Regions from separate parts of the Pullulanibacillus sp. KACC 23026 genome, predicted to be linked through region 1. Evidence: riboswitches for the same ligand, from Rfam matches in the RefSeq annotation. Region 1 holds a riboswitch; each other region holds the start of a gene.
The links. Region 1 has a riboswitch for cyclic di-GMP ahead of PU629_RS20655 (EAL domain-containing protein). Riboswitches for the same ligand answer to the same signal wherever they lie in the genome.
Positions count from the first base shown of each region.

Region 2: it holds a riboswitch for cyclic di-GMP, as region 1 does, so the genes downstream of both, PU629_RS15365 (anti-repressor SinI family protein) here and PU629_RS20655 (EAL domain-containing protein) in region 1, are expected to answer to the same signal.
Region 3: it holds a riboswitch for cyclic di-GMP, as region 1 does, so the genes downstream of both, PU629_RS16935 (response regulator transcription factor) here and PU629_RS20655 (EAL domain-containing protein) in region 1, are expected to answer to the same signal.
Region 4: it holds a riboswitch for cyclic di-GMP, as region 1 does, so the genes downstream of both, PU629_RS02940 (anti-repressor SinI family protein) here and PU629_RS20655 (EAL domain-containing protein) in region 1, are expected to answer to the same signal.

Region 1 is NZ_CP119107.1:4,450,349-4,458,464, forward strand. Features, by position in the region: gene PU629_RS20645 (MutS-related protein) at 1-1,215, shown strand, start outside; gene PU629_RS20650 (PilZ domain-containing protein) at 1,398-1,937, opposite strand; gene PU629_RS20655 (EAL domain-containing protein) at 1,941-2,657, opposite strand; cyclic di-GMP riboswitch class I at 2,735-2,819, opposite strand; gene PU629_RS22675 (helix-turn-helix transcriptional regulator) at 2,915-3,070, opposite strand; gene PU629_RS20660 (hypothetical protein) at 3,052-3,303, opposite strand; gene PU629_RS20665 (carbonic anhydrase) at 3,992-4,492, opposite strand; gene PU629_RS20670 (DUF2309 domain-containing protein) at 4,585-7,215, opposite strand; gene PU629_RS20675 (NADH dehydrogenase subunit 5) at 7,190-8,116, opposite strand, start outside.
Region 2 is NZ_CP119107.1:3,299,837-3,307,952, reverse strand. Features, by position in the region: gene glnA (type I glutamate--ammonia ligase) at 1-412, shown strand, start outside; gene PU629_RS15405 (DUF4183 domain-containing protein) at 865-1,158, opposite strand; gene PU629_RS15400 (DUF4183 domain-containing protein) at 1,174-1,677, opposite strand; gene lexA (transcriptional repressor LexA) at 2,363-2,983, opposite strand; gene yneA (cell division suppressor protein YneA) at 3,151-3,498, shown strand; gene PU629_RS15385 (DUF896 domain-containing protein) at 3,690-3,923, shown strand; gene sirA (sporulation inhibitor of replication protein SirA) at 4,417-4,875, shown strand; gene PU629_RS15375 (YneF family protein) at 5,015-5,230, shown strand; gene PU629_RS15370 (helix-turn-helix domain-containing protein) at 5,651-6,001, shown strand; gene PU629_RS15365 (anti-repressor SinI family protein) at 6,036-6,152, opposite strand; cyclic di-GMP riboswitch class II at 6,188-6,271, opposite strand; gene PU629_RS15360 (CcdC family protein) at 6,775-7,257, shown strand; gene PU629_RS15355 (metallophosphoesterase) at 7,430-8,116, opposite strand, start outside.
Region 3 is NZ_CP119107.1:3,652,483-3,660,598, reverse strand. Features, by position in the region: gene PU629_RS16950 (sodium:solute symporter family protein) at 1-570, shown strand, start outside; partial or broken gene PU629_RS16945 (DNA topoisomerase III) at 816-3,010, shown strand; gene PU629_RS16940 (hypothetical protein) at 4,432-4,965, opposite strand; cyclic di-GMP riboswitch class I at 5,355-5,438, shown strand; gene PU629_RS16935 (response regulator transcription factor) at 5,461-6,099, shown strand; gene PU629_RS16930 (5-methyltetrahydropteroyltriglutamate--homocysteine S-methyltransferase) at 6,194-7,318, opposite strand; gene PU629_RS16925 (acyl-CoA thioesterase) at 7,467-7,859, shown strand; gene PU629_RS16920 (branched-chain amino acid aminotransferase) at 7,913-8,116, opposite strand, start outside.
Region 4 is NZ_CP119107.1:661,557-669,672, reverse strand. Features, by position in the region: gene PU629_RS02975 (TetR/AcrR family transcriptional regulator) at 1-125, opposite strand, end outside; gene PU629_RS02970 (DNA-binding response regulator) at 502-1,167, opposite strand; gene PU629_RS02965 (SDR family NAD(P)-dependent oxidoreductase) at 1,644-2,384, opposite strand; gene PU629_RS02960 (VOC family protein) at 2,701-3,105, opposite strand; gene PU629_RS02955 (helix-turn-helix transcriptional regulator) at 3,359-4,306, opposite strand; gene PU629_RS02950 (CBO0543 family protein) at 4,686-5,240, shown strand; gene PU629_RS02945 (YjcZ family sporulation protein) at 5,423-5,551, shown strand; cyclic di-GMP riboswitch class I at 5,747-5,830, shown strand; gene PU629_RS02940 (anti-repressor SinI family protein) at 5,860-5,982, shown strand; gene PU629_RS02935 (methyltransferase family protein) at 6,694-7,248, opposite strand; gene PU629_RS02930 (MarR family winged helix-turn-helix transcriptional regulator) at 7,266-7,706, opposite strand.

The DNA of each region.
Region 1 (8,116 bases):
CATACTTATCTTTATATCCTTTTAAGTCTTTTGTCCATCACGCCTCTAGTACTAGTTTTTGTTAACTTAAAAGCAGCCATTATTACATTTTTTTGTTTGGTTATGATAAACAGTGGTATCTATTTTTTTAAAAAAAGGGAGTATCAGCCTAATTTTTATTCATTATCTTATATTACGTCCATTATTAATTGCGGAAAACATCTAGTAAAAATACAACATAAAGAATTTGGTGGGAGAAGGGATAAAATAAAGTTGTGTTTGAAGAAACTAAAGAAAATATCCTTTTGGGGAAGTGTGTTATCTTCAAATAACAGTTCGATAAATTTAATAGTGGATTATTTAAGAATCTTTTTCTTACTTGATTTCATCGCATACAATCGCATTTTAAGAACGATTAAAAATAATCAAGAAAGTTATATTTCTTTATGGCACGAAATAAGTGATTTAGATTTGGCGATATCTATCACACACTTTAGAAATTTATACCCAGATCATTGCATACCAACATTTATTGAAGAAATGAAACTTAAAGGGACAGACTTATATCATCCGCTAATTAAACACCCTGTAAAAAATAATATTGAGATTGATAAAGACATCCTAATTACAGGTTCCAATGCTTCAGGCAAATCTACTTTTATTAAAGCCGTTGCGATAAATTGCATTTTAGCACAGACCATTAATACTGTATTAGCAAAAGGGTTCCTTATTAAACCGTCCCACATTCTTACTTCTATGGCAATAAGTGATGATGTCTTAGGAGGTGACAGTTACTTTATTGCTGAAATTAAATCACTAAAACGGATCATTGATACCATTAAACAAGGTATGTCTTGCATGACATTTATTGATGAAATTTTAAAAGGGACCAATACAGTAGAACGAATATCTGCATCCGCTTCAATTTTAAATTGGATTAATTACCAGAAGAATAATTTGTGTATTACAGCTTCACACGATATAGAGTTAACACAAATTACAAAGGATTACTATGAACACTATCACTTCAGTGAAACAATTGAAAATAACTCGATATCATTCGATTATAAATTAAAGAAAGGCCCTTCGTATACAAGAAATGGAATCAAATTATTAGAGCAACTACACTATCCAAAAGAAATTATTAATCTGGCCTCTAAGTTAGCTAATTCCTTTGAGGCAGATGGGAACTGGATGACCTTTAATCATGTGAATTACCCGTTTTATCATAATTGATCAAACAACATTAACCTTCGAAAAAACATTCCCAAATGCAATTCTTAATTAAACAATGGAAGTAGCCGGCTAATAATTTCGTATCCTTTTGCCTGCCTTACTAGCTTTAGAGTGACAACCCTTTATAGAAAAACAAAAGACCTTTAAACATCATGTGTTTAGAGGCCTTTTAATCTGTCTAGTTAATTTATGCTTTTTTTTGAACGCGCCAAATGATTCACTAATTGGTTTAACTTAGCTTCTTCATTTAAACCCATATTTGTAAATTGTATTCCATATAACAAGTTATTACTTCCTTTATGGCCCTCTTTTCTAACAACAATTCCTGAATAGATATAAGTTTCCTCTTTTAGTGTAAAGCTAATATCAACTAAAACTGGATCAGTGACAGGAAAATCAACTTCGCATAAAAATCCTAAGCCACCGACACTTAGATCTAAAATCTGTCCACTAATTGACTTATTATTTAATTTCCTTAAAGTCTGATGACCAAAATCAATAATTTTAAGCTTGCAGGTTAGATCCTTCACTGAAACCCGGTGATATTTCCTTCTGTTTTTCTGGATATTGATTGGATTTTTTGATGTCTTAGCTTTTTTCATTTTATTCTTTAAACGGGCTATTTCAGCTTTCTTAGTTTGATTGTTTTTTACAGATTTCAGGAAAAGGAAAACAATTATTAACAACATGAAGGTTTCGATCCACACTATATCATTCATCATCACTCATACCGTCTTTTCCAAAACATCAGGCTTACCCAAAGCATACCCCTGACCATATTTGATGCCAAAACTCTTGGCAAAGGCCAAATCAACAGGGGTTTCTATCCCTTCTAATATGAGATACGTCTTATACGCATCACAATAATTTTGAAGGAATCTAACAAAATCTTGTTTCTTCTTTGACATGTAAAGATCATGTGCAAAATACTTATCTAATTTTATAAAATCTGGGTTTAATTCGATTATTCTTTGGGTATCTTCAATTCCTTTGCCGATATCATCAAGCGCAATTAAAATCCCTGACTTTCTCAATAAATTTATTATCTTTTGGAATTGTTTTAAGTCCTTTATTTTCTCTGTTTCGGTTAACTCTAGTACTATTTGGTGCCTTGACACATTAAATTCATTCATTATATTAATAATGAAAGAGGGGAAATCCCCATTTGATATGGTCGACGGATAGACATTTACAAATAACTTACCTTCTCTTTTTGAGTATCCTGCCATATGGTAGGTACTGATAGCTTTATGGATGGACCGCGAATCCAATTCATAAAGCTTTTCTTTTTGTTTGGCAAGACAAAATGGTATTTCTGGATTTGAGAATTCATTGGATCTTAGCAAGACTTCTCTACCAATTAAGTACCAATTTTCAATATCATAAATAGGTTGAAAGTGATGATAAAACTGTTCTTCCCTTATAAAATGATCGATTAACATTAAATTCTCCTCACCTCTCCATAAAAAAAGAGGACTCCCCGAATTAATCAGAGAATCATCTACAATGCGCTCCTTTCTTCGGTAACCCGGCTGCCATTGTTGTTTCCATTAGGCCCGTGGCTTTGCGTCCTTTCCTTTCGAAAAAGTTTGCCTTTTCGGTATAGGTTTTTTATTTATAGAAAAAACCTATTTATGAAATTTATTGGATAACTAAGTTTTTTCAATAAACAAACGTTTTGGTATTTATGACAACCTTTTTATATATTGGTAAAATTTGTTATGAGTTCCCACCTATTAACTACACCCAATTTTTTATAAATACTATTCAGATGTATTTTAACTGTATTAGGTGATATCTTCGTTACTTCAGCGATCTCTTTATTAGATAAGCCAGTTAAAACATAACTATAGATTTCAAATTCCCTAGCTGAAAGTTTTTTTTTACACTATTTTTTATACTATCTTTATTATTATTCTCACGGGTTGCGGCTAAACTTGAGAATTCATTTATTAAATAACTTAACAGCCTTCTTTTTTCTTCAGTAAGGAAAACGTTTTCCTTATCTTGTTCTAACGTGTATTTCATACATGATAAGATCAACTCCTTCTCCTTATCCGAGAGCGTTATTCCTAAAATAGTATCCAATAAACCATTCCCCCATATTAGACCAAAACATCTGTTACCTGAAATATTTACCATTATTTATTATCTTTTTTAATAATAATGGTTAATACTTTATAAAGGAAGTAGTCATGGTTTACTACTTTACAGTACCAAGCTACTATTTTTCGACAATTTTCAATCTATTGAGGCAGATAAAATTTGTATCGGTCTTGATAAAGCTTAACTAATCTATACACTGTTGAGTCAACTCAAGAGAAAGCTCATTTATTTACATCCCGTTAGCATTTGGTTAGTAGACTGCTCAAAAAACCTATATATCAAGGAGGCTCCCCCATAGAGTGATCATCTGTAATAATTTGCATGTTATGTCCTAAAAACACGGTGCAGCAAGGATTTTCAAATTTCCAACTCGTAGCGTCTTGACGTACAGTTTCTTTTTTAACTTCAATGCATTTGTAAAATGTTTACATCTTGATCTTGTTATAGGGGAAATCATTACCTCTGAACATGAGAAAAGGCCCCCTCAGTTAAATTCTGAAAGGGCTTTTCAAAACCAATGTTAGATTTAGCATTAGAGATAGAACCATGTCTACTCACTCAACGTGTCCAACGTGTATGTAGCAACACACGACACTCCACGGAGGATATTGGCAGTTTCTAAAGTGCTCCTGTTTTTTATTGAATCTGTATCTCTTTATTACATTCGCAATTAGTTGATCGTTGAAAACTCTCTATTTTTATTCACTATTAAACCATTAATCTTAACATACGATGGTACTAATGGATGCTGGCGAATCATCTCAATACTCTTTTGGACAATCTCAGCAACATCCTGCTCTCCTTTTTCGATCCATTCTTTTAAAGTTCCATCCATAAATTCAGGCATGCAATGTTCAAAAAGATAATCCATCGTTCTTAGTTTTTCCTTCATTTGTTCACTTTCTGAATCAAGAAGACTTTTTAGATCGGGTGAAACGTTCCTCTTGCCTTCTGTACCAACTACAACTACTTCTTGAACATCTTCCTGATAAATAGCCATTATAATCGATCTCATAATATCTCCATAAGGATTGGAGATAACAGAGCCGTAGCTTTGTAAAATCAGCATGTTTTCAAGTTCAATATTCATCTCTTGTTGGAGGAATGGCTCTATTCTAGGTTCTATGTCTGTCAAAAATAAAACTTTTTTGTTGTTTTTATTTATATCCATAACGTACAACCCCTCTTATAAAATAATTTATGATGCTTTAATTTATACAAATAAAAATAGAAAACTAAATTGATAGACCTTTAATTTAACCACTACCAGTTTTCCCAACATCCTTCTGAATCAATACTTGCAAGTCTAATCCATCCATTTTTAACTTTTTGATGGAAAGCAACATCTTTCTTTAATAAACGCTCCACATATTCTCTAGGCGCTTGAATGACAATAAGTAATCGAAGAGGAGCATGATAGACCTTATAATCGGATTCCATAACAGATTGCCAAGGCAAGCCAGTTAACAAATCACTAGCAGTCCCCTGCATAACACCAAGACCTGCCGTCACGGTTTGCGTCCTTTTATTCCCGCTCCCATAATAATGGGGGGCAACAGTTGAGGCGTAATACTGCAGATTAATCCACTGTGCTACTGTTCCTGGTCCAGCGATAATATTAGAAAGAAGATTTCCGTTTTGATCCTGTTCCCAATCATAATTATGAAGAAACACTCGCCCTTCCAAATGGCAATCCTTAGTTAGTTGCCGCTTGCCAATTATAAAAGCAGCATTACGAGCCAATCCCCATTCGGGACGAATCTCACTCCAATCTTCTGCAAAACGATGAGCTTCCTCTGTCGGGTCTTTGAGATGAGATTTGATATTAGGTAATTGAGCTAGACGTTCTTCATTAGCATCATGGCTCACTTTAGGTAATACGGCCTTGATGCGTTCAAACGCGTCTTGAGCTTGATTTGAAAGTTTTGGAACATAAATCCACTTTAATTCGTCCACCGTCGTTTGGTGCTCAGCTGCAACAAAAACCGTTTCCTCTGGGATTTTTATCCCTTCCACTGAAAGTTTCTCTCTTACCTCCTGCAAGTTGCACAAAGTCGCTAAAACCCGTGCGTTGAATCCACCTGCCGCTCCACCGCAGGCCCCACATTCAAGAGACGCTGCATACGGGTTATTTAGGCTTTGGCTTCCATGCCCACAGATTACAACTAACGGTGCAAAATTCTTCGTAAGACCCATCATTTTGAGTGTTTGGCTTGCATAGCTTACTCTTTCTTCTTCAGTAAAGCCAATCGGAATCTCAGACTCTATGTCATGGTTGTTTTCAAGTTGAAGCTCGGTATCCGGTTTTTGTAACCACGTCTCTCGAAGTCGACGTATGAATCGACTGGCTACCCGTGGAATAAAACTCCGTGACACCATACTGAGACCAAGCCATGGACCACTGATCTCTGGTAAAAGTAAGCTTGCCAGGACATTTTGTTTCATTTTTTTAAATGTATAACCAGTCGAATCCACCACTTGTTTACGTTGTTGATAGGACTTCCGTTGAGTTTCATTTGAAGTCTCTATTATTTTATGTTGGGGGTTGTGCATAACTGGTAAAGAGGCATGGCAATGCTTGCTTCCCAATTCACTCGTTAAGATCGGTAAGCCAAAGAAACCCGCCACCCCAATCGTTTCAAAGGGTCCTTCCTTTTCCAGATGACGGCGAAAAGGTTCTGAACGCGTATCAATACAAAATGCCAATTGAGCTACTACCGCTTTCGCACTCTCTGCCTCCATTTGCCTTTTAGAGATTAGCTTCTCAGCTAATTGATTTTCAAAAGTTTGTTCCCAGGCTTCTAACCAAATCTTGTACCGAATCCTATTATTGAAGTGGTAGGCGAATTTTAAATAATCGATTTGTTGATGGTCTGACATTGTTGACCATTTTTTAATGGTAAGGCCTCCCCATTCGATCCAAGAGGCTAAAAGAGGAACAAGCTCTATTTTTTTCCCAACATTTTTTCTCGGTATGGGCAAGTAAGGCTTCATAAGAACCCATTCAATCGTAAGTCGAACAGCTAAATAATCGATTAGAAGCGATTGTTCATATGTGGATTGTTGGGAGCGCCAAAGCATCATTCCTGCCCAACCAGGTAAAGCAAGCAAATGGCCTTCAAGGTAGGTTTGCTTCTCTGATTCAAGAATATTAAGTGCTTTTAGCGCTGTATCTATTGCTGAATGGGCATCCTTAGGCCAATGTTTTAACCGCTCGCGCTGATATTTGGTTAATGCTGGATCGTACTGAATGAGTCGACGCCACGCACCATAGAAACCTTGATCACGACTTGGCATTTTCCAGGCTGCTTGTGCGTCATCAAGATACAACTTACACCACTTAATAACTAACTGATCAAGAATTTTTGCCAAAGTCTCGCCTTTTTTATGTTCTATATGCTCACTCATTGGTTGCATGGTATCGTTTTCTAAACCAGCTATACTCAAACGACCTATGGACTCTGCCATTTCTTTTAACTCTGGTGATGCCAATAGACTAGAAGGCAAAGAGTCTAATTTTAGAGAAGCTCTACAAAAACGCTCCGCCATATCCCTTGGTACATTAAATGAGTAAGAGTTAAGCCACTCTTCTAGGCCCTTTTCTAGAAAAATTCGATCAATCTCATCACGCTCTTTGGCTGATAGGATCAATGAAGGGCTAGGATATAGATCGACATCTTCAACCTTTTTTAACCAATCGGCAACCTGATCAAAGGTTAGTTCTTCTAGACCCTCCCAAGGATGACGGGCAGCAAATGTAGAAATTGGCGATAGGGGTACAATCACTCGACTCGCTAATTGAACACATTCGTCTAGACCGATCACTTTATAATCTGTTTTTCGTTCATCTTTTTTCCTTGTATCTTCTTTAGGTAATGTTGACGTTCCGCTCATGAGTGATAACCTCCCTTAGAAGATAATGTTTAAGGTAATTGGGGTGAACCTCCATCGCTTTTGATTGTCCTTCACCTAATTTGACTAACCAAAGGTAGAGGATAGCAAAGGCAATAGAAGAAGGAAAACGCCTCGCGAGTACGCTGATCAAACTGCCAAGTATTAAAAGACAACCGACAAAGATCACGACAGAAAGGGGAAGTTGGACACTTTGGTCAACGACAGTAGAATGTAACCACTTATAGAATAAGTGGTGGATCATAAAGTAAACGAGGGCAGAGCCTCCTAAAAGTGCAACACCTGCTAATCTTTCAATTCTCCCCTTGCCAAAAGCAACTAGTTGTGTCCAAGAAAAGGATAATGACCAGCCTAAGATTAGCGCATTCACCAAACCATACCCATTGCCAGAAGCCATCACCCAATATGCAATCCCTGCCAACAAGCCTAAAACCCAACCGAACATGGTCGATAAATAAGACGGCTTTTTATTAACGCTGCCGAATCCTTCATATGGATGGACAGCCGAACCAGATTGCAAAAATAGAGTTGCTTTGAACAGCCCATGTAATACAAGGTGAATAATCGCTGCCAAATAAGCGCCTAACGCACATTGAACGAGCATAAATCCCATTTGGGCAATTGTTGAACCCACTAATTGACGCTTATAGTCAACCTGGACCATACTAATTCCCGTTCCGATTAAAACAGAAATAGTAGAAAGAATAAGTAAAACAATTTGGGCTACCCCTCCATCAAACAATGGTGAAAACCGTGTAAGAATGATTCCACCTGCATTCACTAAACCCGCATGCATGATGGCAGAAACCGGAGTAGGGGCAGCTACTGATTCAATTAACCATCTTTGAAAAGGCCATTGAGCGGCTGGGATCATGACGGCCAA
Region 2 (8,116 bases), 1.2 Mb from region 1:
TGTGGCTTGGTCACTACGCAACCGTTCACCGCTTATTCGTGTTCCAGCTAAACGCGGCTTAAGCACTCGTATTGAAGTGCGCAGTGTGGATCCATCAACGAATCCATATCTTGCAATGGCGGTCTTGCTTGCTGCCGGCCTTGATGGTGTGAGACGCAAGCTTACTCCGCCAGCACCAACGGACCGCAATATCTATGTAATGGATAAAGCAGAGCGTGAAGCAGCTGGGATTAATGACCTTCCAAGCACTTTGAAAGAAGCGCTCGAAGTCATGACAGCTGACGAAGTGATCACCAAAGCACTCGGGTCTCACGCCCTTAGCCATTTCGTTGAAGCTAAGGAAATTGAGTGGGATATGTTCCGCACTCAAGTCCATCCTTGGGAGCGCGAGCAGTACATGAGCTTGTATTAATAGCAGGACCCCTTGATACCATTGGTGTTAAGGGGATTTTCTTTTGTGGGTGGAAATTATTTTTTTGTAATGAAGCAGGAGCACCCACGAAACAGCACCCTAAAAAATGCCAGGATAGGATTCAAATTTTCTCCTAGCTCCCTTTACTTACCATTTTTTTCTAGAGGGGAATAAAGAGAAATCAGCGATGATCCTCCATGGAAACGAAAGACTGAATCACTTTGTAGTGGCTCTTATTTAATTCCGATCCGTATGTATGGTGAGAGAGAAAGGGAGCCAGTCGCTCCCTCCTACACGATTTTTAACTTTATCGAGATCCTCAGACGGTGACAGTAAGGAAAGTTACAAACAAGGCATCACAGAGCAAATGGCTTATCTATTTTTGGAACTTTCTCGGTGAATTTCTAGTGGCCATCATGGCTAATTAAGGATGCGTTTGCGCTTTAAAATAATTAGAAGTTGTAGACGAGATTGAGGACAATTGGGTCGCCTGGATCCAAAGTAGCACCATCAGTAATTGTTAAGTCTGATGATGTAACAGCGGATACACCGTTTTCTTGCGGTTGTCCGTTAATAAAAAGTGTAAGATTTGCAAAGCTTGTGTTGAAGGCAGTGATCGAAGCGCCGCTGTCATCTACAAATGCAGTGGCTGCAATGACTAGATCAGAACCTGTAACAGTCCCAGCACTAGCAGGAGCATAGTATTTATATGATTTTAGGTTAGGGGGAATAAGCGAAGCTGCCATGGTTATCACCTCCTTTCATAAAGTATTAGTCATAACAAATTCCAATGAAATCGGATCATCCTTATCTAGAATGGAGCCGTTTTTAATAGTGAGTTGGAAAGGATCAACAGAACCAACGCCGTTTTGTTGAATGACTCCGTTTATATACAAATTGAAGTATTGATATAACTTAGGAAACGCCTCAATGGGCGTTCCATCATCATCTACAAACGAATTTACAGAAATTATTAAGTCCGATCCTAAAATTGTTCCATTAGAAACTTTCGAAAAATATTTTTGTGAAGTCAACATGATAGTGGGAATAGGCGGGGGTTCTTTGCAGCAATAGAAATTATTATTAAATGAGATGTAAATATTATTAAATGAATGATCGACTTCAATGGTTTTTTGATATTTCGAATCTTTTATTACATAGCTAATTCCATCTTGGATCTCTCGGGTGTCGTTTAATTTGTTGCCCTCTCTAGTATTCTGTAATTTTTTTATTGCCTTTTGTAAATCCTTTTCATGATTCTCCATTTATTTCACCACCCATCCATTTAAACTTATTCCGATGTAAAATCACATACACCTTCTCCTTTCTTCGATAAGGTATGCCGTTTTCTATTCCCTTGTATAGTAAAATTCCCTCATGGCATGCGCCAATTTTAATGGTTTATTAGAACCAAATACTTAACAACTAAAAGGGGGCCCATAGATCTAATGAGTTTGTCAGTAGTCAGCAGAGGCACTTGTATGAGTGGAGATAGTTTCATATGTCGATTTTTGAGGAAACGCTAAAGTTGGGAGAGGGAGATTGAGAGGGTTTAAAAGATCGTGCCTCTTATATAAAGGAGAAATATCTTGAACGTTTAATACTCCGACAAAAACTTAAAGAGGAATGATTGAACCACTAAGAGGCTGGGACAGGCGTAGTTTACGAATAGAAAAAACCGAACTTATTCACAGATTAACGTGATGGGTTCGGTTTTTCATTTATAAGTTAAGTCAATTATGAAACGCTCGTCAAAATACGTCGCTTTCCTCGGGCACGGCCCAAGCCTCCTCAGCAAGAAAAACGCTTGCTTGCGGGGTCTTCGGACACGTGCTGTTCCCGCAGGGGTCTCCGTATTTTGACTACGCCTTCTATTTGCTTCTGTACGTATAAACATTTAGTGTTCAGAGTTTAAGTCAGCTAATTTAGTTTTGTCCCAGCCTCTTACATTTAATGAATCTCTCGGATAACACCGACTACTTTTCCTAGAATCGTACAGGTTGGTACAAGAATAGGTGCCATAAAAGGATTCTCGGGTTGAAGACGAATATGGTCTTTTTCTTTGAAAAAACGTTTAACGGTGGCTTCATCCTCTTCGGTCATCGCAACAATAATATCGCCGTTATTTGCGGTATTCTGCTGCCTCACGACCACCTTATCTCCATCAAGAATGCCGGCATTAATCATACTTTCCCCAACCACATTTAGAATAAAAGCCTCTTCATGACCTACCATGTTGACAGGAACAGGATAGTAATCTTCAACATTTTCAATAGCTGTAATCGGCTCACCAGCTGTCACTCGTCCAACAATCGGCAGCATCAGACTGTCTTCCCCTTGTGTACGCGGTAAGTCTTGCCCGGGCTGTATTAATTCAATAGCGCGAGGCTTAGTTGGATCGCGCCGAATGATTCCCTTTTTCTCTAATCGCGATAAATGGCCGTGTACGGTTGAACTAGAAGCTAAGCCGACGGCATCTCCAATTTCTCGTACTGATGGTGGGTAGCCCTTTTTATCTACTTCGCTTCGAATAAAATCAACGATCGCTTGTTGCCGTTTTGATAATTCCATCCCATGTCCCTCCTAAGCTCCTCGTTCCCCAAACATTCGTTCTCTATTAAAAGTATAGCATGCTCCCATATAAGGTGCAAACATTCGTTCGAAAAGAACGCTTGACACGAACGTGTATTCCTATTATTATATAAAGCGAACATACATTCGTTGCAGGGGGATTTTAAATGGAACACTCACCATCACTATCCAAATCACATTCTTATTCGGTCTTATATATAGTTTTTATCGGTTTAATTGTAGCGTGTATTGCTTTTACAGTGCACGATTTGAAACAATCAGATGCCAGTCATTCCGCATCAATAAAGGTCCAACGTGGTGATACGCTTTGGTCATTAAGCGAGAAATATAAAGGGAAAATGTCTGCCGCACAATTTATGTCATGGGTGGAAACGAACAATCAATTACATAATCGTGATCAAATTAAAGCTGGACAAACCCTGCTGATTCCAACCGATCAGAATGAACCCGGTGGCACTGCAAATCAGATTGCGGGTGCAGGGGTGCCTCACTAAAAGCAGAGGACTTGAACATCTCTTTTTAATACGTTAAGCTTATGTCATTCATTTTTGAAACTAAATGGCTGCCGTCGGTGTAGTTAGGAGTCAAACGTCATGGCTTTTTTCTAAAAGCTTCTTGCTATTTTTCGTGTGTTAAGAAGCAATAAAGTTTATGGAAGCAGCCTACTGTTTAAAGGAGAGTAATAATGCTAGAGAAAGAAAAGCTTGCCCGTATATCAGAACTATCAAGAAAATCAAAGTCGGAAGGGTTGACACCTGCAGAGAAAAAAGAACAGGCTCATTTGCGTCAAGCCTATTTAGAAGCATTCCGTTCGGGTTTTAAAGATCATTTGCATACCATCAAAGTCGTTGATCCTAATGGGGACGATGTCACACCGCTCAAATTAAAGCAATCCAAGGAACGGAGAAGTAAGCACTAGAATCGATTTGTTTGGACTTACTCTTGTTGAGGATTGTTCAAATGGGGGGAGCCCCTATTAAGTAAATGATCTTAAAGAGACCCTGTCATGATGGGTCTTTTTTAGTCTATATCCGAGAACAGAATCGGTTGATTTGAACAGGAGGCTAGCCGCAAAAGTTCGCTCAAAGTAGCCTTTACAGAAACCATTGCCTAATTAATAGGCAGAAGGTATTCGTGCCGATTCGCGAAAGTCGGTGAATCGCAAGCAAATCAGATGATCTTTTGAAAGCATCAGAAGGACAACTCCTGAGTCTAGCAGCAGGTGGTTTGCGGCTTTAGTAAAGGAGCTCACTCCCATACCGCGCGACCAAAATTCTAAGCGAACATTCTGAATCGGTAAAATCTGTGTCAGTGTGACAAAATATAGTAGGTGTTTCTTCTTCTCATTCGACAGCTTTTTCAGAGGGTCTTGTCTATAATATGGACAAACACTGTGAGTCGGAGGGATGGCTATGAGGCATTATGATATTTTTATTATAAAAGAAGAGGTCCGAGAGGCGTATACTGGAAAAGAAGCTTTGCTAGCTCAATTGTTTTCAGAGGCGTTTCATACCACCGATCCGAATGAGCGATGTCAGCTTGAGAAACAAATCGACTTTATTACCGAGACTATTCCTGTCTTTCGAATGGAAAGTCTGCTAAAGCGCCGTTTAAAGGAGCAGATCGGCTATACCAGTTTAGCTGGAGAGCAGGTTATTATGCTAGAGTCGAACCATCAGGAAAGCCATTCACGTCTAGAGATTAAAGAACGGCAATTAACTTTAAAAAGCAGCGGAAGCTTATTGACGGAGACGTTATTGTTTGAAGTATGTCGTTCCATTCAGCCTGACTTTTTTGCAGTCGACCGCACTGGAGAGCGTAGCGGCTGGCTTCGCGCGACGAAAAAGCATTTGATTAAGAAAGTAAAATAAGCAGTCATGATTTGTGAAAAGACGCTTCTGAATAGAGTTGTACTTCATTCATTGATAGTGTAAACTTAGATAGGATTATTATAATAACTACAAAGATTATGCGCATCGTTGTGGGATTAAAGGAGGATGGAAGATACTCATGGTTTGGTTATATATTGTAATTGGAATCGTAGGCGTCATTCTTGGCGTAGTGTTAGGATTCTTTATAGCACGTAAATACATGATGGATTACTTGAAGAAAAATCCGCCAATTAATGAAAATATGCTTCGCGTCATGATGATGCAAATGGGGCAAAATCCATCGCAGAAAAAGATCAATCAGATGATGAAAGCTATGCAAAAACAAATGAAGTAAGTTTAAAGGAAGTCTTTACTTTCTAAAGGGATAGGGGGGGAAGTCTTTACCCCTATTTATGACATAAAATGTATTCTTTTAGACATAAACCACTTTTTCTATTATGAAGTTATAGAAGAGTGGTTTTTCCTTATCTGTCATCAAAATGGGTATTTGCTCCTATAATGTTCAAGATCTGTAAAAAAATTGCCATCCTGTTCTGTTTTTTTGCAATCTTTTTTATTATAATAAGTTAGAAGAACTAATTTAATCGACATGCCAATCCGTTCTTTTAACTGAAAAGTCATGGGAAGTTGGTTTTTTTTGGGAGAATGTTATTATTTTTAGTAAAATGGTCTCTTTTTATTTTCTTCAATTAATGGAATAATAAGAGAAGAAGTGAAAGCAGACCCACGATTAAGAGAACGCGAGGGAACTCAAGTGGTAGGAGATAGAATAAAGAAATTAAGAGAATCGAGAGGATTGTCTCTCACCGAGTTAGCAGAGCGTGCCGGCGTTGCTAAGTCTTATTTAAGTACAATTGAAAGAAATCTGAGAAGCAATCCCTCGATTCAATTTATTGAAAAAGTGGCAGAGGTATTAAATGTCAGTGTCACAAGTTTAATTGATGAAGATCAAAGCGATTCCATTTTAAATAACGCTATTCCATCCAGTGACGAGCTTGATTCGGACTGGATCAAAATTGTCAAAGAAGCGATGGACAGTGGCGTTGACAAAGATGAATTTAAGGCTTTTCTGGAATTTCAAAAATGGAGGAAAAGCCAAGACTAATTTGGCTTTTTCTCTAATTTCATCTATTTTTATTTTATTCCTTGTTTTTATAATTTTCAAAAAATAACCGTACTTCTTCAACCGATAACCCTAATTCTTTAGCCTCCTTTATAAGTTTAACCCATTCAACATCCAACACACCCATTTTCATATAAGGCTTCATCCTCCCAAGGACTCACTGAATGTCCAGCTGCCGGTCGGTTGCACCACTAACTCAGGATATTTAAGGTGCCCAAATAGAAAATACCCCTCATCGTCTCCAATAAATCGTCCTACTTTTTTTCTTAATTATAATCAATTTGTCTATGAGAAAACTGTCAAAATATAAGAAGGTTAATATAGAATCTAATGACAAAAAACGACAAAATCCCCCGATTTAAACAATCCTTTGTGCGAGTTAAGACGTCTAGCCCCTCGTTCGTCACTTTTTGTCCAATAATATGTCGAAATAGTAAAATTACAACCGTTGTGTGAAGGGATTGATTAGAGGAAAAATAAGAATATCTAGTTAGATGTGATAATCGGACTCTTAATTGAGAGGTTGTCTGATGGTAGAGTGCCGAATGAAAAACGATCAGCTGCCGGTTAATCGTAAATGAAAAAAGAGATAAGGTGCAATTAAACCTAACTTAGCCTATTTTATTTTCATTAAGGGGACAGGTCATCTTATGACATGATCAACAAAGCTCTTACACAATCCTTTTAAATTTCGGGGGTTCACGCTATAATAGGAATAAAAGTGTCAACAGCTTGAGATAAGAAGGTTGATAATTATGTGGCTACAGCTTTTAAGTTTATTAATAGGGATTTTGTTCGCTGGAAGCATTATTATTGTGCGGCTGAAGGCGTCTAATCGCCCGACGAATGCACGAAAAATCCTTATCCCACCAATGGGGATGTCAACAGGCTTTTTAATGTTTATCGCTCCGCAGTGCCGTGTTCCTTGGTTAGATTTTTTTGAGGCCCTTGTCGTTGGTGCCATCTTTTCTATTTTGCTTGTTAAGACATCCAAGTTTGAAATACGTGATGAGCAAATTTATTTGAAGCGGTCAAAAGCCTTTGCCTTTGTGTTGATTGGATTGTTAATCGTCCGTGTCATCATTAAGATTTTTGTTGAGCAAGAAATCAGCTATGCGCAGACCGGTGCGTTGTTCTTCGTCCTTGCTTTTGGCATGATCCTCCCGTGGCGCGTTGCCATGTATATTATGTACAAACGTCTCGAAAAACAAGCCAATTCCATTATTACTACAACTTGATCCAACAAAAAATGAAGCCCCCTCCCTGAAATGAGGGGGCTTTTTGCATGTCAATAATGAGTTGAATATGTGCTTAAAGTCTGTAGATTTTGCTTAGATCCGTTTCTATTTATAACGGGTGAAGTTTCAACATTAGAGAAGGGCTATATAAAAAGAAGACATTTTAGTACGATCAAGATCGCAAAATAAACAGCGTCATTTCAGGACGACAGTTAAAACGAAATGGGAGGTAGGTTGTCCCAATGCCTCGATTCACATAGAGTTTCATGTCGGACTGACCAATTGTTTTTAAACCTTCTATATAATGTTTCGCACCGTCTGGCCGGTAGAGGGCTCCCAAAAAAGGAACACGAATTTGTCCGCCATGGCTGTGGCCGGAAAGCATAAGATCAACGGGATAAGGAACAGCCTGCTTCCAATCAGCGAGATCCGGCTCGTGGGCAAGTAAAAGGGTAAATCCATTTCGAGGGATTCCCTTTAGCGCTTTTTTGCCATCAGGGTGTCCGCCAAAAAGATCATCAAGACCGGCGATATGTAGTGCGCTCTTCCCTCGGGAAATGGTCATATGACTGTTTTTTAAAAAATGAAAATCTGATTTTTCAAGTGTTGCCTGAACGCGTGCGGGGTCCCCACCGCGAAAATCGTGGTTGCCAAAGATTGCGACCTTCCCGAGGGAAGCGTTTAGTTTTTTTAAGACCGGTATACTTTTCTCAATTCCATCAAGCTGTTCATGGACCAAATCTCCCGTGAAACAAATTAAGTCAGGATTTAATTGATTCACACGCCGAACAATTCCTTCTAAGTTATGAACATCGTAATAAAATCCAAGATGTAAGTCACTAATTTGGACGATACGGAG
Region 3 (8,116 bases), 800 kb from region 1:
GGTTCAGATGGGGATAATGCGCTTCTCGTTCTTTCCGTACAAACTTTTCCTCACTGGTTTGTTGGTTTCATAGGCGCCGCCGGTCTGTTGTGTGCGCTAGTGCCGGGCTCTATGTTGTTAATGACCGCTTCAACAATGATTTCCAAAAACTTGTTCAAAGTATTCAAACCTTCTGCAAGCGAGTCACAAGTTGCGTCGGTTGCCAAGTATCTGGTTCCGGTTGTCTCTTTAATCGCCTTGTACTTTACATTCAATGGCGGACAGACCATTGTTGCCCTTTTATTAATGGGTTACAGCATGGTGACCCAATTCTTCCCAGCCATTGTCTTCAGTTTTATGAAAAGAAATCCGATCTCCAAAGCAGGGGCTTTTGCTGGTATTCTAGTAGGTGAGTTAGTCGTGGCTTATGTGACAGTAACCAACCAAACGACAGGGACTCTCTTGCCATTCATGCCGCAGCCAATCCAAGATCTCAACAGCGGCATTGTGGCGATGATTCTTAATCTCGTGGTAACCTTTGTCGTCAGTTCTTTTACAAAAAAGGTAAAGGAAAACCAAATAGCCGCATAATGAGAGATGACATGCAACGAGAGTGTTCCTCGACAAGGTTCCACTTATAGAACGTAAATGCGTATAAGAAATGAGGCTGATTCTGAAGGGGAAATTTCTCTTTGGAGTCAGCTTTTTCTATTAGGACATTGGTTATAAAAATCGTAAAAAAAAGCAATTCGCGATTGACCCGGAACGCACGTTCGTCTACACTTGGATTAAAGCCATTTATGACTGGATTAATTTGTTTGAGAGGATTTGAAAGAATGGGCCGTGTCTTAATCATAGCTGAAAAGCCGGATCAAGGGCTGTCGCTTGCGGCGCCTTTTAAGTTCCGAAAGCAGAGTGGTTACTTAGATATTTCTCCGAATGAGCTTTTCCCAGGTGGCGCCTACTGTACCTGGGCAGTGGGGCATCTCACGGAATTGTCTAGCCCCGAATTTTATCAGGGGGAATGGAAACGCTGGTCCCTTAAGACCCTTCCCATGATTCCTGATCACTTTCATTATGAAGTCACAAGGTCTAAGGCCAAGCAGTTCAATCTTGTCAAGAGCCTCATAAAGCGTGAAGACGTCACCGAGATCATCCATGCTGGAGACGCAGGGCGAGAAGGGGAGTTAATCATTCGTAATATTGTCAATCTCTGCGGTTCCAGAAAGCCGATGAAGCGTTTGTGGATCTCATCTTTGACTAAAAAAGCGATCTATGAGGGATTTAAAGAAATCCGCGATGCCTCTGAAAAAATCAACTTGTATTATGAAGCTTATACTAGAGCTTGCTCGGATTGGCTGGTTGGCATGAATGCTTCAAGGCTTTATACACTCTTGTTAAAGAAGAAGGGGATCAATGATGTCTTCTCAGTAGGACGGGTTCAAACCCCAACACTCGCCCTTATTGTAAAAAGAGAGAAGGAAATTGAAGCCTTTAAGCCTGAACCTTTTTGGGAGGTTATCGCCCGTTTTAATTTTGATGGAAGAGAGTATGAGGGAACTTGGCTGAAGGACGACGAAACGCGTCTTAATGATCCTGAATTAGCCCGTAAGATAGCTGATTTTTGTAAAGGGAAACCCTCCGAAATTATGAATCTCAAAACAGAGCGAAAGGTATATCCTCCACCGCTTCTTTTTAATCTTTCCTCGTTGCAGGCAACTGCTAATAAACTTTTTCAATTCTCTCCCAAAAAGACTTTGGATCTCGCTCAATCCCTATATCAAAAAGGATTTCTCTCCTATCCTCGATCGGATTCGAATTATGTAACAAAAGGAGAGGCGGATCAATTTCCTGAGATTTTGAAGAAGCTCAGTCAGTTTGAAGCTTACAAGGCGTTCTTTCCGCTCGTCCATACCTCTTTGCATCAAAATAAAAGATTTGTGAATGAAAGCAAAGTCAGTGATCACTATGCGATTATTCCGACCGAGCAAGTGACGGACCCTGAGCGATTGCCTGCTGATGAACGGAAGCTCTATGACCTAGTCGTGAGACGGCTCATCACGATCCCGCCATTTTTGATTACACAACTTTAACCACTCTTGTTGATGGAAGAGCGCAGTTTCGTTCAAAGGGAAAACAACTTATTCAAGAGGGCTGGCGCCGAGTTATCTTTCAAGAGGAGCACGATAACGACACGATTCTTCCAGTTGTTCATGAAGGAGAAAAGGGGAAGGTGGTGGAGGTTCGCGTCAAGGAAGGAAAGACGCAGGCACCAAAGCGGTATACAGAAGGACAGCTCATTACTCTAATGAAGACAGCGGGGAAATTTTTGGAGAACGAAGAGTTAGAAAAAGTGCTGAATAAAGTGGAGGGCTTAGGAACAGAGGCAACGCGGGCTGGTATTATTACGATGCTTAAGGATCGTCAGTATATAGAGGTTAAGAAGAATCAAGTTTATGCCACCGATAAAGGAAAGGTATTGATTGAAGCAGTCGGCGATGCGCTGCTTGCTTCACCTGAGCTAACGGCAAAATGGGAAGAACGCCTTGCCCAAGTAGGGGAAGGGACGGCCTCTGCTGCCTATTTTATGGAGCAAACGAAGAAACTGGTGACAAAACTTGTACAAGAAACACAAGGTCAAGTCTCGGATTGGGATTTTTCGGGTCTGAAAACAGAGACGATTCAACGGGAACGATCTAAGTTTACATTGGGTAAGAAGGTGGGGCATTGCACGCTCTGCGGCGGTGATCTGGTCGATAAAGGCAAGCTCTACGGCTGTGCCAATTTTAAGAAAACCAATTGTCCTTTTACCCTTCCGAAAACGATCTTAGGTAAACGATTAACACCTAAGCAGATTGAGCTGCTTCTTACCAATGGCAAAACTGGGAAAATTAAAGGGTTTAAGAGCAAATCTAAAACTTTTGATGCGTGTTTGCAGCTCGAAAACGGAAAGGTCAGCTTCTTGTTCGAAACCCATACCCCTAGTAAAAAGGGTGCCAAAGGTCAGGGAAATGTACAGACTAATAGTTAAACATTTAAATTGTTAAAAGAGCGCGCTCTATATGGGGCGCGCTTTTGGTTGTTGGCTTATTTCGTTGCGAGAGTTGAAACAAGGGTTTTAGCTTGCAGGCTGCCAATACCTGTTACTAAATCATAGCCGTTACTTCCAAAGGTAATATCCATAATGGATAAGAAATAAATGGAAATTAAGTAACGTGCTTTACCTGAAGCTTCAGTAAAAAGTTCTTATTAGAGGTTCGGAAATTTGCCAGCCTACAGCTTGAATCAACCACGTGATTTTACCTCTTTGACCGACTCCGTGCTGGCTTGTCTCGAGGAAGCTCGCCCATTTATCCCAGAAGGTCGCAAAAAAATCTGAGAAGCTCCCACCCCGACTCAAGCAGGAGCGTGAAATCCGAGAAGGTTGCCCATTTATCCCAGAAGGTCGCAAAAAAATCCAAGAAGGTTTGTCAAAAATCCTAAAAGGTCTACCAAAAATCCGAGAAGCTCCCACCCCGACTCAAGCAGGAGCGTGAAATCCGAGAAGGTTGCCCATTTATCCGAGAAGGTCGCAAAAAAATCCAAGAAGGTTTGTCAAAAATCCTAAAAGGTTTACCAAAAATCTGAGAAGCTCCCACCCCGGCCTCATGCAGGAGCGCAAAATCCGAGAAGGTTGCCCATATATCCTAGAAGGTCGAAAAAAAATCCAAGAAGGTTTGTCAAAAATCCTAAAAGGTCTACCAAAAATCTGAGAAGCTCCCACCCCGGCCTCATGCAGGAGCGCAAAATCCGAGAAGGTCGCCCATTTATCCCAGAAGGTCGAAAAAAAATCCAAGAAGGTTTGTCAAAAATCCTAAAAGGTCTACCAAAAATCTGAGAAGCTCCCACCCCGGCCTCATGCAGGAGCGCGAAATCCGAGAAGGTTGCCCATTTATCCGAGAAGGTCGCAAAAAAATCCAAGAAGGTTTGTCAAAAATCCTAAAAGGTCTACCAAAAATCTGAGAAGCTCCCACCCCGGCCTCATGCAGGAGCGCAAAATCCGAGAAGGTTGCCCATATATCCGAGAAGGTCGCAAAAAAATCCAAGAAGGTTTGTCAAAAATCCTAAAAGGTCTACCAAAAATCCGAGAAGCTCCCACCCCGGCCTCATGCAGGAGCGCGAAATCCGAGAAGGTTGGTCCAAAAATTACAAAAGGGCAGCCGAAAATCGCAGACTCACTCCCCACTTTTAAGCTATTTTAGTGCAATTTCCTAATTAAGGGGAAATTTTTCCACTCGTTTATCAACTCCGCTTTAGCGTCTCCTATTAAAGACAAAAGCTTGGGAAAAATCCCAAGCTTTTGTCTGTTAATTATAGATTTTCTCTCACATTATCGGAACGACTTATGGTTAGAATTCCATCCTCTAATTTGACAGTTGGAAGCCCCTTAAGAACTTCGATAGGGACGAATGATCAGGTCGTCTTGTCAGGGCTTGGCGAACTCGTTTGATTGGATAAAATGAAAGGGCTAAACGCTTCCTTCGCGGCTTCACATGTTTCTCGAAATCGCAGCCAATAGTCTTTGACTTCTGGAGAACTGTCTTTATTTATAGAGATCTCCAACCACTTTAACTCATCGGCAAGCCTGATCAAGGAGCCAATCCATAAGGTTTGATGATTGGCTTGGATCATAAAAGGTTCGTCAAAGCGAAATGGAAGATACAAGCCGTTGATATTAGGATGTAAGATGAGCTGCTGAAAGGTTGTTTTTTTCGTGAATTTAAGAATAAAAGGGAGTGAGCCGTCATTTTTTGCCGCTAATTTTTTTAACCCTTTTAGGTCTTTTTCCTCACCTAATTCAATCGAATCGATGGGTTTTGTCCAATTTAACTGCTCGCGAAAAGGAACCAGAAAGCCTAGACGCTGCATGTGGATTTCAAGTGTATGGAATAATGGATTTTCTTTTAAGTCTTCATCAATTATTGGTTTTATGTGTGCTGTAATCATTGAGTACTCCTTCTGTCTCTATTGTCTATTAATAGTATTCGTTTCTCGTTTTCTCAACATAGGGGTAGAAGAGTTACAATAAGATTTCAAAATGGCAACAAAATCGAGCCAAAATAGTTGCGAGTCATGCCTACTAATAGCTATCATTAAATTTATAGAAAAAAACCTACTTTTATAGAAAAAGAAGGTTTTGTCTTAGTAATATTAGGGTATAAAGTAAAGAGTTTTAACTTTTAAGAGGTTTCCTGCTGGATGGTTGCTTTTTCGACCAATGTTATATAGGAATTTGATAAGATCAAAAGTTTACAAAAACGAGTTATTTTATTACAATTGTAAGAGTTTGCTTGAATTAAGTTAACGAATAAGTTAAAGTTAAATTGTCACGAATAATTTGTAAATAGCAAACTTGATCGAAAGACAAGGACGCAAAACCACGGGCCTAAAACAGAAGTTATGGTAGCCGGGTTGCCAAATTCTTATATTCGGGTGATGAAGATGAAAAAGCATATTGTATTGGTGAAAGAAGAAAGTATATTAACGGATGGTATTGTCGGGACTCTTGAAGATGCTGGTTATACTGTTGTGACGCACAGTTCCAGTCAGAGGCATGTGATACTGTCTGAGCGAATTATTCATGCTAGTCTAGTTATCGTTGATTTGCAGACACATGTCGATATCCTTGAGATATTAAATATGTGTAAAAACTTTAATGTCAAAGCCGTTGTTTGGGCAGCCAATCGACAGAATGAGTTATTAAGAGAAGCGTTTAAGAAGAAATTAAGTGGCTATTTCTATAATGGAATGGACAAAGAAGAATTATTATACGCTTTAGAAGTCATTCTGAAGAACGATGGCATTTATATCAGTCCAACCATTGGTGAGATTCTCCTTAACAGTTATGTAGGCTTGATCGGCTGCGAAACCGATAAACCGGTGGACGTCCTTACTTTAAGAGAGTGGGATGTATTAGAGCTGATCTCTCAGGGTTGCAGTAATCATGAGATTGCATCACGTCTATACATAACGGATAAGACGGTAAAAAATCATGTGAGCAGTATTTTAACAAAACTGCAAGTAAAAGATCGCACAAGTGCGGCTGTTATGGCACTTAAAAATAACTGGATACCTGTGTAATCGTAATCGGGTAGCTGAAGGCCCTATTAAGTTTAATACGAGTAAAAAAAGACTGAGCCATTAAGGTTCAGTCTTTTTTGCTAGAGACTTTTGATTATTTCCAAACGTCTTGAGCAATGTTGATAACGTGGCTTAGCTTAGCCCACTGTTGCTCTTCGGTTAGACGGTTTCCTTCTTCTGTTGAGGCAAAACCGCATTGAGGGCTGAGACAGAGCTGGTCAAGACCCACATATTTAGAGGCGGCTTCAATACGACGCTTAATGTCGTCAGGGTTCTCTAACTCACCGAACTTAGACGTAATCAGGCCGAGAACAACCTGAAGACTTGGGCGATTGACAAAGCGAAGTGGTTCAAAACCACCTGAGCGCTCATCATCAAATTCAAGGAATAAGCCGTCAACATTAAGCTCACTAAAAATTGTTTCACTTGCCCCTTCGTAACCGCCTGAGCTCATAAAGGTCGATTGGAAATTCCCGCGGCAGATGTGCATGGTTATAACCATGTCATCCGGCTTCTTAGCGATTGCGTCATTGATTGCTTTTGCGTAGAGAGCACGGAGCTCAGCTGGTTCTTGTCCCATTGAACGGATTTTCTCAAGTCCACTCTCTGAGAAGAAAATCGCCCAGGAAGTGTCATCTAATTGGAGATAGCGGCAGCCTGCCTCATAAAAGGCTTGTATACCTTTTTGATAGGCAATGGCCAAGTCGTTTAATAAGAGGGCAGTATCTTGGTAAGGCTCATATTCTATTTTAGCTCGTGCGTGAAGCATATTAGGGCTTGGAATCGTCATTTTGGCTGTATGCTCACCTGCATGATCCTGAACAAAGCGGAAATCATCAAGCATCGGATGGTTGCCAAAATCAAGCTTGCCGGTAATCTTAACTCCGTGAGGCTTGCTTTCGGTTCCGTGAAATTTGAGGCCTTCATCCGGCTCATAACCCTCACAGCCGACTAAATTTTCAAGAAAATCAAAATGCCAATAGGCACGGCGAAATTCACCGTCTGTCACCGCTTTTAAACCAATCTCTTTTTGTTTTTCAATAACGCGTTTAATTTCACGATTTTCAATCTCACGAAGGTCTTGAAGAGAGATCTCGCCTGATGCCTTCTTTAAGCGTGCTTCTTTAATAGCCTGCGGACGAAGCAAACTTCCAACTTGGTCAGCGCGAAATGGCGCAATCGTTCTAATAAGGCTGTTCGCTGTATTGGAATGGGTCATTTTACTCCCGCCTTTCTTAAGTTCATTTATAGTAGAATAAAATCAGATGGATAATAGAAAGTCCTCTAATCATTTACTTTTTAACTTTAAACTAAAAAAATGTTGGCTTCAAGTGTTTTGATTTTTCTAAATAGAGAGGAGAGGAAGAATGAAAGTCTCACTGGAACTCATTGTTAGATCCACAGAGATCGATGTGAACGGCCATGTTAACAATGCTAAATATCTTGAATATCTTGAGTGGGGAAGAGAAGAGTGGTATGAGAAAGCAGGTTTGTCCTACCAAACCTTCCTTGAAATGGGAATCCAGACGGTTACTGTTAATATTAACATCAATTATAGGAAGGAATGCCGGCAAGGGGATGTTCTCGTGGTGACGACGATTCCTGAAAAAGTGGGCTGTACAAGCTATGTCCTTCGTCAAGAGATTTGGAATCAGGCTGACGAACTTTGTGCGGATGCCCTTGTAACAAGTGTGACAATGGATGAAGCGACGCGAAAAAGCCGTCCAGTCCCTGAACAGTTAAAAAGGCTATTCAATTAAAAGAATTTAAAAAGTGCAGGTGTCTCTTTGGACACCTGCATGTTTGGATTGGCTTAATAAACCTTTACGCTCGTAACGTCTAATGTCCAATCAAATGGGTCGGCAACTTTACCTGTTTGAATCCCTGTAATCGCATCATATAAGCGCTGGGAGAGCGGGCCAATTTTCTGGTCACCTACCGTAATAATGTCCCCGTTCCAATTCAATTCACCCACAGGAGAGATGACAGCAGCGGTCCCGGAACCGAAAACCTCCTC
Region 4 (8,116 bases), 1.0 Mb from region 1:
TGGGCTTCGCTTGCTATTTCGGAAATTGTGGTCTGTTGAAAACCCTTTCCTGAAAAGAGATGACGAGCAGCGCGAATTATTTTTTTTTGATTTTCGAGTTTCCTTTTTTCTCTAAGATTACTCACAAGCTTCATCCTCTTAAAAAAATGAACGCATTCATATATGAATGCGTTCATTTTATATTTCCAAACCCAATCTGTCAACTTCACATTCTAGCCGATTGTTGAAATGACATTTAACTAAACTTCTTTAAGTCCATTCATTCCTAAAAAGAAGTCTTATCCTTAATTGAGTAACCAGTGATAATAAAAATAAGCGGAAATTTTCCGGTTAGATACAGAATGGAGCTCGTTTCGGGGGGATATAAGGGGAGATTTTCCGTCTATTCAAAGCAAAATTACCCATTTCACCGTTCTTTTGAGTCAATAGCCGGAATTCCTCCGTCTATTTTGGCTCTTTTCAATGCTATTTACTAAATAGGGGAAATTTCTCCGTCTATTTTTATTGGATCGGGTGATTAACTTGATCCCCTACCCGATAAGAGCGAACCCTCACATTTCCAGATGCGGGAATCAGCATCTTTTTATCGACTAATCGAGAAATTACCTTTTTTACCGTTTTGTCACTTAACTTCAAATACTTCTCGACTTCTTTAGGGAATATGGCTTCTCCCTTCCGGATCGCTAACCGAAGCACTTCCTTTTCGACAAAGGACAATGATGTATGATCCAGTTCATCCCCCAACCATCGGCCAATCACTTGCTGAACAATCTGTTGACAACGGCGAGGCTTCTCTTTAACTTGATCATATGAAAAACGAATCACGGTCCATCCGTCAATCACCAGCTGGTTTTGACGTTCCAGGTTGTCGGTAAATTGCCATCTGCTTATGTTCTTTAAGTGAGGGCCGTACCCATCGATTTCAAGGCAAATCCGAATCGCGGGACGAATATAAGCAAAATCCAAATATCGTTTGCCATCTTTGAAATCATCGACTTCATATTCTGGATGAAGATACTGAAAATGGTGAAATAAAGGCCACCACACTTGCTTCAAAAACAAAACTTCAGCTTGTTGATGTCCCTCTTGTAAGCGCCGCAGTCGTTCACCGGTTCTTGCCTGCAAGTGGGCATCTATAAAGGCTTGGTATTCTTCTTCAAATCCCATAGCATCCCTCTCCTACCAAATAATTTTGTCGCTAGTACACTTTAGAACGATTAGGAATAAAACTTAACCAAATAAATTTGATAATAGAAACTGTTTTGTACATCTAAAGGAATTGAAAATGAATGAGGATTAATGCGTGTGAAATATAGAGGGTTAATGCAACTGAATAGGAGATCGTAAAGACTTGCAGTGTAGATCATATAACATTCAAATTTGGGGATAGAACTATTTTTAGTTTAAAAGATTTCCTAAATTTGTCAACCTGTTATTTTGATAGTTCAATAACACATTCTTTCATCAAGAAAAACGATACTATTCTAGACGCCCCAACTTAAGGAGAGGCATTTGGGTAAAATCCTCAGTTACTTATGATACGGTTCACCCTAACGGCTATGAGGCAAAATTTTTAGGGCACCCGAGGAAGGGTACCCTAAGTGAACGGTCAAAGTCGTATCAATGACAGAGTTTTGAGGTTTCTAGTCTCTCAGCTGAATCTCATAATCTGTAACAACCTTACCATCGTACTGAATAATTTGGCCATTTTGATTTTTATCAGACAGGATAATGTCCGTACTCATTTGCCCGGCGGCTTCGGGAGACTTGACGAATCCGCCGTGGACACCCGCTTCCATGCCGTTCAAGTCGGTTGCAACAGCGCCAGGCATGATACCGAAAATTTGGCGATGGCTGCCCATTTTTTCGAACTCGTAAGCGTAGGTCAGTGTCATCACATTGAGTGCTGCTTTGCTCGTAATATAAGCGAGCGGGTGCCAAAAGTCGGTCGGCGAAATCGGGACGGTGATGTTGACGATTTTCGCGTTGACTGTAAGAGCTGTCAGCAGATTTTTCATGAGTTCATGGGTGCCGAGGAAATTCGTTTCCATCGTCGTGCGTAGATCCTCAGTTGTATAGTCAAAGGTATGCTTTGCGAGGTCGAGCGCCGCGCGCCCAGGCTTGATACTATCAGGAATTCCAGCATTATTGACCAAAATATCGAGCGAGCTAACCTTTTTAGCCGCTGCGTGTAAGCTGTCTAAATCATTCAAATCAATCTTGATGAACGTCGCTGATAGGCCTTCTGCGGCAAATTTTTCGACTGCTGCCTGCCCGCGGGCTTCATCACGCGCCCCAACGAGAATGTCATAGCCCCGCTTTCCAAGACTTCGAGCGATTTCGAAACCGATTCCTTTATTTGCGCCAGTGACAAGTGCTTTCATAGTTAATGAGCTCCTTTTCGTATTTTATTTAGATACAAACAGGTAATAACTATCGACAAGATCATCAGCATTCTCTATAACGCCTCAAATCCTCTGATACGATGTGTCAGGCTCATTATAGGACTTAAACCACAGTTGAAGTCAAGCTCCATATTTTGTGCTATAAACATTTTTAAACAACACCGATAATCGTGTTCAAAGCCTTCTTAATGTTTAATCTTACGAAGATAGATGTTACCTCCAGACAAATGATAACGACACATTCGTCAAAATTTCATACGGCGCCCCAAATGGAAGGCTCGCTCAAGCTTTTCTTTCAACTTCTTCCGTTGAACCGTTTGATGGCCTCCTCAGTCACTGGTTCGAAGAGGTTGACTAAGTTTCCGTCGGGATCACGGAACAACATGGCACGGTTCCCCCATGGCATCATGGTCGGTTCCTTTACCCACTCATCTACAAACGGTTTCAAGCGCTCGTATTCGGCATCGATATTATGGACACGGAACTCAATAATGACGGAGTGATTGTCGGCCGCCACTGCGGAACCAGTCCCAAACAGCGGCACCGTCTGCGAATGACCGATCGCAAGGGTACACGATGGCACAACGAGTTCGGCAAAGACAGGCGCAGGACGTTCTGCCGAAACACCCATAACTTTTTCATAGAAATTGACAAGACGATCCACGTCGTCGGTAATAATACGTACAGAAGCAAAATTCACAGATACCATCCTTTCTATAATAAACGATACACTATCTTATCCAATATTTTGGGTCGGAACCAGCGAAGCTTCCGTAGAGGCCCGATTTACTTGATTCCTCGACCATGCTTGATGCCTGGCTGTTGCTCAATTCATCCAATTGAAATTAATTGGTCCGTTTCCTCCAACCGATGCAAGACCTACTTTGCATTATCTCTCACCCCTTTATGTTTACTTACTCCGATTATAAAATGACGCTACTGACACCAGTATGTCAGTAGCGTTTTAAGATTTTTTGAGCTTCCTCACTAATCCGACTTCTGAATGATTCAGGCTCCAAAACAATCGCATCGGCTCCCCAACTAAGGACCCATTGCAGCACTTCGTCCAAGTGACGAACACGTAAGACCACAATAAGTCCATCTTGATGCTCTGCCATTTCCTCTATGTAATGATAGCTCGATTCCTTTACCTTATCAGCGACCTCATGGTTAAATCGAAGGCGGACATGTAAGTGTCTATCATCCAGCGGGGTATACTCGCTTAAGTTAAACTGTATCGGGAATTCAAATCGTTGCCTCAACTCGATCAATTCTGTCATTCGGGACAAGCGAAAATGACGAATTTCTTGGCGCAAATCACACCGGGCTACGAGCATCCATGATCCTTCAACTAACACCAATCCATAGGGAGCAACAGTACGAACACTATGTCGTTCCCCTTCAGAATCTGCAAGTCCTTTTGTATAATGAAAGCCGATTTTTCTCTCATCTAATATCGCTCGACGTATCTTTTCTAGATAGTCTTTTTCTTTTGACTGAGTAACCGGTTTATCAGAAATGAGCAAACGCATTGCTTTACGTACACGAGAGGTTTCATTGAGAACACTCTCTGGTAAAATGGCCTCAATTTTGCTCCGAGCATCTTGAGCTTTGATGCGATAATCATCATCAAATCGTTGTTCGATAAAGTCCGTTCCAATCAGCAAACTCACGACTTCTGGAACCGTGAAACTAATTGGAGGCAGGAAATAGCCTTCCATAAGAGAATAGCCTGTCCCAGGGGCCCCTATTATCGGAACACCCGCTTCACACAATGCCTCGATGTCACGGTAGATCGTTCGCACACTAGTTTCAAATTGGCTCGCCAAATCTACGGCCCGTACAACGTCTTTACGTTGTAACCTCAGCACGATCGCTAACAAACGGTCTGTTTTGTTCATTGATTCTCCCCTTAAATGTTCATTGTAAAATAAACATACCACATCTTAATTGAGAAGATGATTTTATGAATCTAGAGTTGTTTGACATTGACGTGTATTGGCATCTATGTGGGAATCGCTAATAATAATTGAAGGCTTCTATTGTCGTTTTTCCGTTAACGGTCCCGATTGTGAAAACCTCTTTACTTTAAGGGACGTTCTTTTATAAACGAAATGACTTGTTTCGTCATGTTGGGCAGATACGAAAAAACGATCACTTAGAATGCAATCGTCTCTTAGATCGGATCATTTATAACCAAATCCTCGGACTGTTTATGTGTTAATCAATTTTTTTAGGACAAACTTTAATTAGAGTTCATTTAGATTTGGAGTTCTTATAATGACGAATAGTCAAGAAATCATTCAAAAAATTGATAACGTGTCTGACAAGCTAAACCAAAATGTTTACCAAGTGAATGACATTTGGGTTCATGACGTTGTTTTTACCTGGAGATGGTGGATCGGGTTGCTCCTCACGATAATGCCTTGGATTTTATGGATTTTCTTTAGAAAAAAAGAAAGTACAGATCGATTTCTTTATATCGCATTTATTATTATTCTTCTCTGTGTCTTACTCGATGTTACGGGTGACCAATATGGAATATGGCGTTATAGATTTAATTTAGTTCCTATTGTACCAACCTATTTCCCATGGGATTTTACTTTAATGCCTGTTACGATCATTTCGCTCATGCAATTCCAACCAAAATTAAGCCCTATTATAAAAGCAATCGTATTTTCCTTAGGGACATCCTTTATTGGAGAACCACTATTTCAATGGATAGATGTTTACGAACCAATACATTGGAAATACGAGTATTCTGTACCTATCCAATTTTGCATCTACCTTTTATGCCATTGGATTTATCAAAAAAGATTCTACGTGGAAAAATAAGGGAGTGAATATTAGTCTCTATTGCTCTGCTTAATGAATAATGACAATATAGATCCTGATCCCCTAACAGGATAGCCCATGTCATCAAATAGCCCTTTCCATATATAACAAACATTTGCCCCTTACATTCAGCTTCTTAAGTTCATATGATGAAGTATCCAGAACAAAAGGAGTTGAAAAAAATGGGATACGGAGCTATGGGCGGCGGCCAATGCTGTTACGGTGGCGGCGGCGGTATGGGCGCAGGATTTGCGCTAATCGTTGTTCTATTCATTTTGTTGATTATCGTAGGGACTGCCTACGTTTATTAATTAGTTTTATTTAGGGTAGACCATTTATCCACCCTTCTCAAAATAGCGTCCTCCACCGGGGCGCTATTTTATTGTGTATTTTAGGTCTTTTAATCAGAAACATCACTTTTTTGTAGAAATCTGCCGAATTATAATTGTTTTTTTATTTTCGGAAAAGATAGTAATATTTAAGATATAAATTTAATGCATGTTTAATTCAGAAAATAGCAAACCTCTCTAAAGAGTGGGACGCAAAGCTACAGGTCTAAAGTTTTTAACTAAGATGGCTGTGCTACCTGAGGTATTTTTAATATTTTTGGAGGAAAGCCATGTCTGAAATCAAAGAAAGCAATTTAGATAAAGAGTGGGTTAAATTAATGCTCCTCGCGAAAGAAATCGGTTTATCTATAGCAGAAGTCAGAGACTATCTAAATAAAAAATCAAAATTATAAATGCGTAATAGGAGTCTACTGGGAATTAGAGTTACCCATAGCCGCCCTGTTACAAAATAGTTTAATTGAGTACTTACTTTATGTAACCAGCCTCTATTAGTTAGTTTTGTGCTAGATGTTGGTCAGATTACATCAAAGACACCGCTCTAGCTTTTTAATGGTTCTTAATTTTTGAATATGAGAGACTGTTCCCTGCTTTCTCCAAAAGGCCTTTCAAATTCACTTATACAGTTGACATTTTGGATATAAATAATCCATTTGGTCATTTTACTTTGAAAACAGTATTGTAACTTTTTTCTCTGTGTGAACAGTGCTAAAATCTTAAATACGGTTATTTCGATTAAAGAAAATCTTTAGTTAAAATAACCGTATTTTTTTATCTTATTAAACAAGTCTAGTAAAACTAGATTCATATTCCGCCACCAATTTTCGTTATAATTAAGCTTGTGATAAGGCAGCTTTTCAAGAATTTATCTCAGCAACCCCCCCTATATATTTTTGCTTTTTTCAAATCTGGGCAAGCATTAAAAAGACACCTTTCCTAATTTGGAAATGCGCCATGGTGATTATCATTTATCTCTTGCTGTAGCGTTGTACTGCGCAGTAAGGGATACAGTTTAAATAACATCATTCTTCAAAGCTCTCTTCTCTCTTCACTTGAACAAGCTAAAATGAATTTAGAAACATATTTTGTACTTTCTCTTTAATTCTCTAGTATAGAAACGGAATAATTCTCCAAGTCTTGGACATATATTGTTTGTATTGTTCACCAAATAGTGTCACAAGAGCTCTCTCTTCAATTTTTATACGATACGAATAAGCAAGAAAAAATAAAATGATATTTATAATAATGGCAACGTAGGAAGAAGAAGATAAAGCAAATCCTAAAAATGTCAAAAATGACCCTAAATAACCAGGATTACGAATATATTTGTATAAACCACTTTGAATTAACTTATGTTCGCCCTGCATTCCGACATTCCTACTGTAAAATCTACCCAATTGTTTCATTGAAGAATATCTAATCCATACTCCAATTAATCCAACGATAACACCAGAAAACAACAACGAATTATATTTATTTGCTGTAAAGGAATACATAAATTTTGGAATGGTTATCATCAATCCTAAAGCTACTCCAATATAAAAACTAGAGCCACGATTTTGTTTTTCTTCTTTAACAGGTTTTCTTCTATTAAATTCTAATAGGAAATATAGAACAATAGGCAAATATCCAACAAAGGCCATAATTTCTTCACCTTTCATTTATAAAAGCATTCAACCTAACTCATGTTTTTATCAATAAGGTCACGCAGTTTAGATATACCTTCAGTAATGATTAATTGCTCTTCTTTTTTCGCTGACTTTACTTTTGAAAGCAAAGGCCCATAATAATCTGGAATTAACTTTTTAATGTAGTCCTTAACTTGTTCTGAAATGTAAATACGTGTGTATCTCCTATCCGATTTGTCAGTTTTTCGTTCCACTAAGTTTTGTTTTTCTAAACGGTCTACTATCCCAGAAACTGTACTATGTGTTAGTCCTACCTTTTTGCTCAGTTCCTTCATAGTTAGACCATTACAATCCACTAGTGAATCAAGCACCATTAGCTGTGGGCCTGTAATCTTACTTTTAGCTATTTCTTTATCTATATCTTGCTGTAAAGTTTTATGGATTGCTTGTAGATTTTCCGCGAAATTGCTCCAATTAATTTCATTTTGCAAAATATATCACCTCTAAAAATAAGTCGTGATACGACGCGTCGCAACGCAACTTATTATAATGATTTAATCTATAATTGTCAAAACAAGGTTATTGTATTTTTTCACAAATTTTAAAAGAGCGCATATCCAATTTTGGAATGCACCAGATTGTTGAATTTCCTTTTGTAAAATGAACAGTATGGGTCTACTGCGAAATCGAGTTACTCCACAATCTGGCTCGTTTTTAGACAAGGGCTCGTACTAAAAATGTAGTTCAGATATACATCAACTTCAATAATTAGGTTGTCAAAACGATGTTTTCATTAACAATACAAGGTTTTAAATGGAAACAGCCTGTCATCCCTTGGACAACTTTGGTCATTCACTGATAAAAAGACTAGTTAATCAGCCCTTCGATACATAGAAAATCG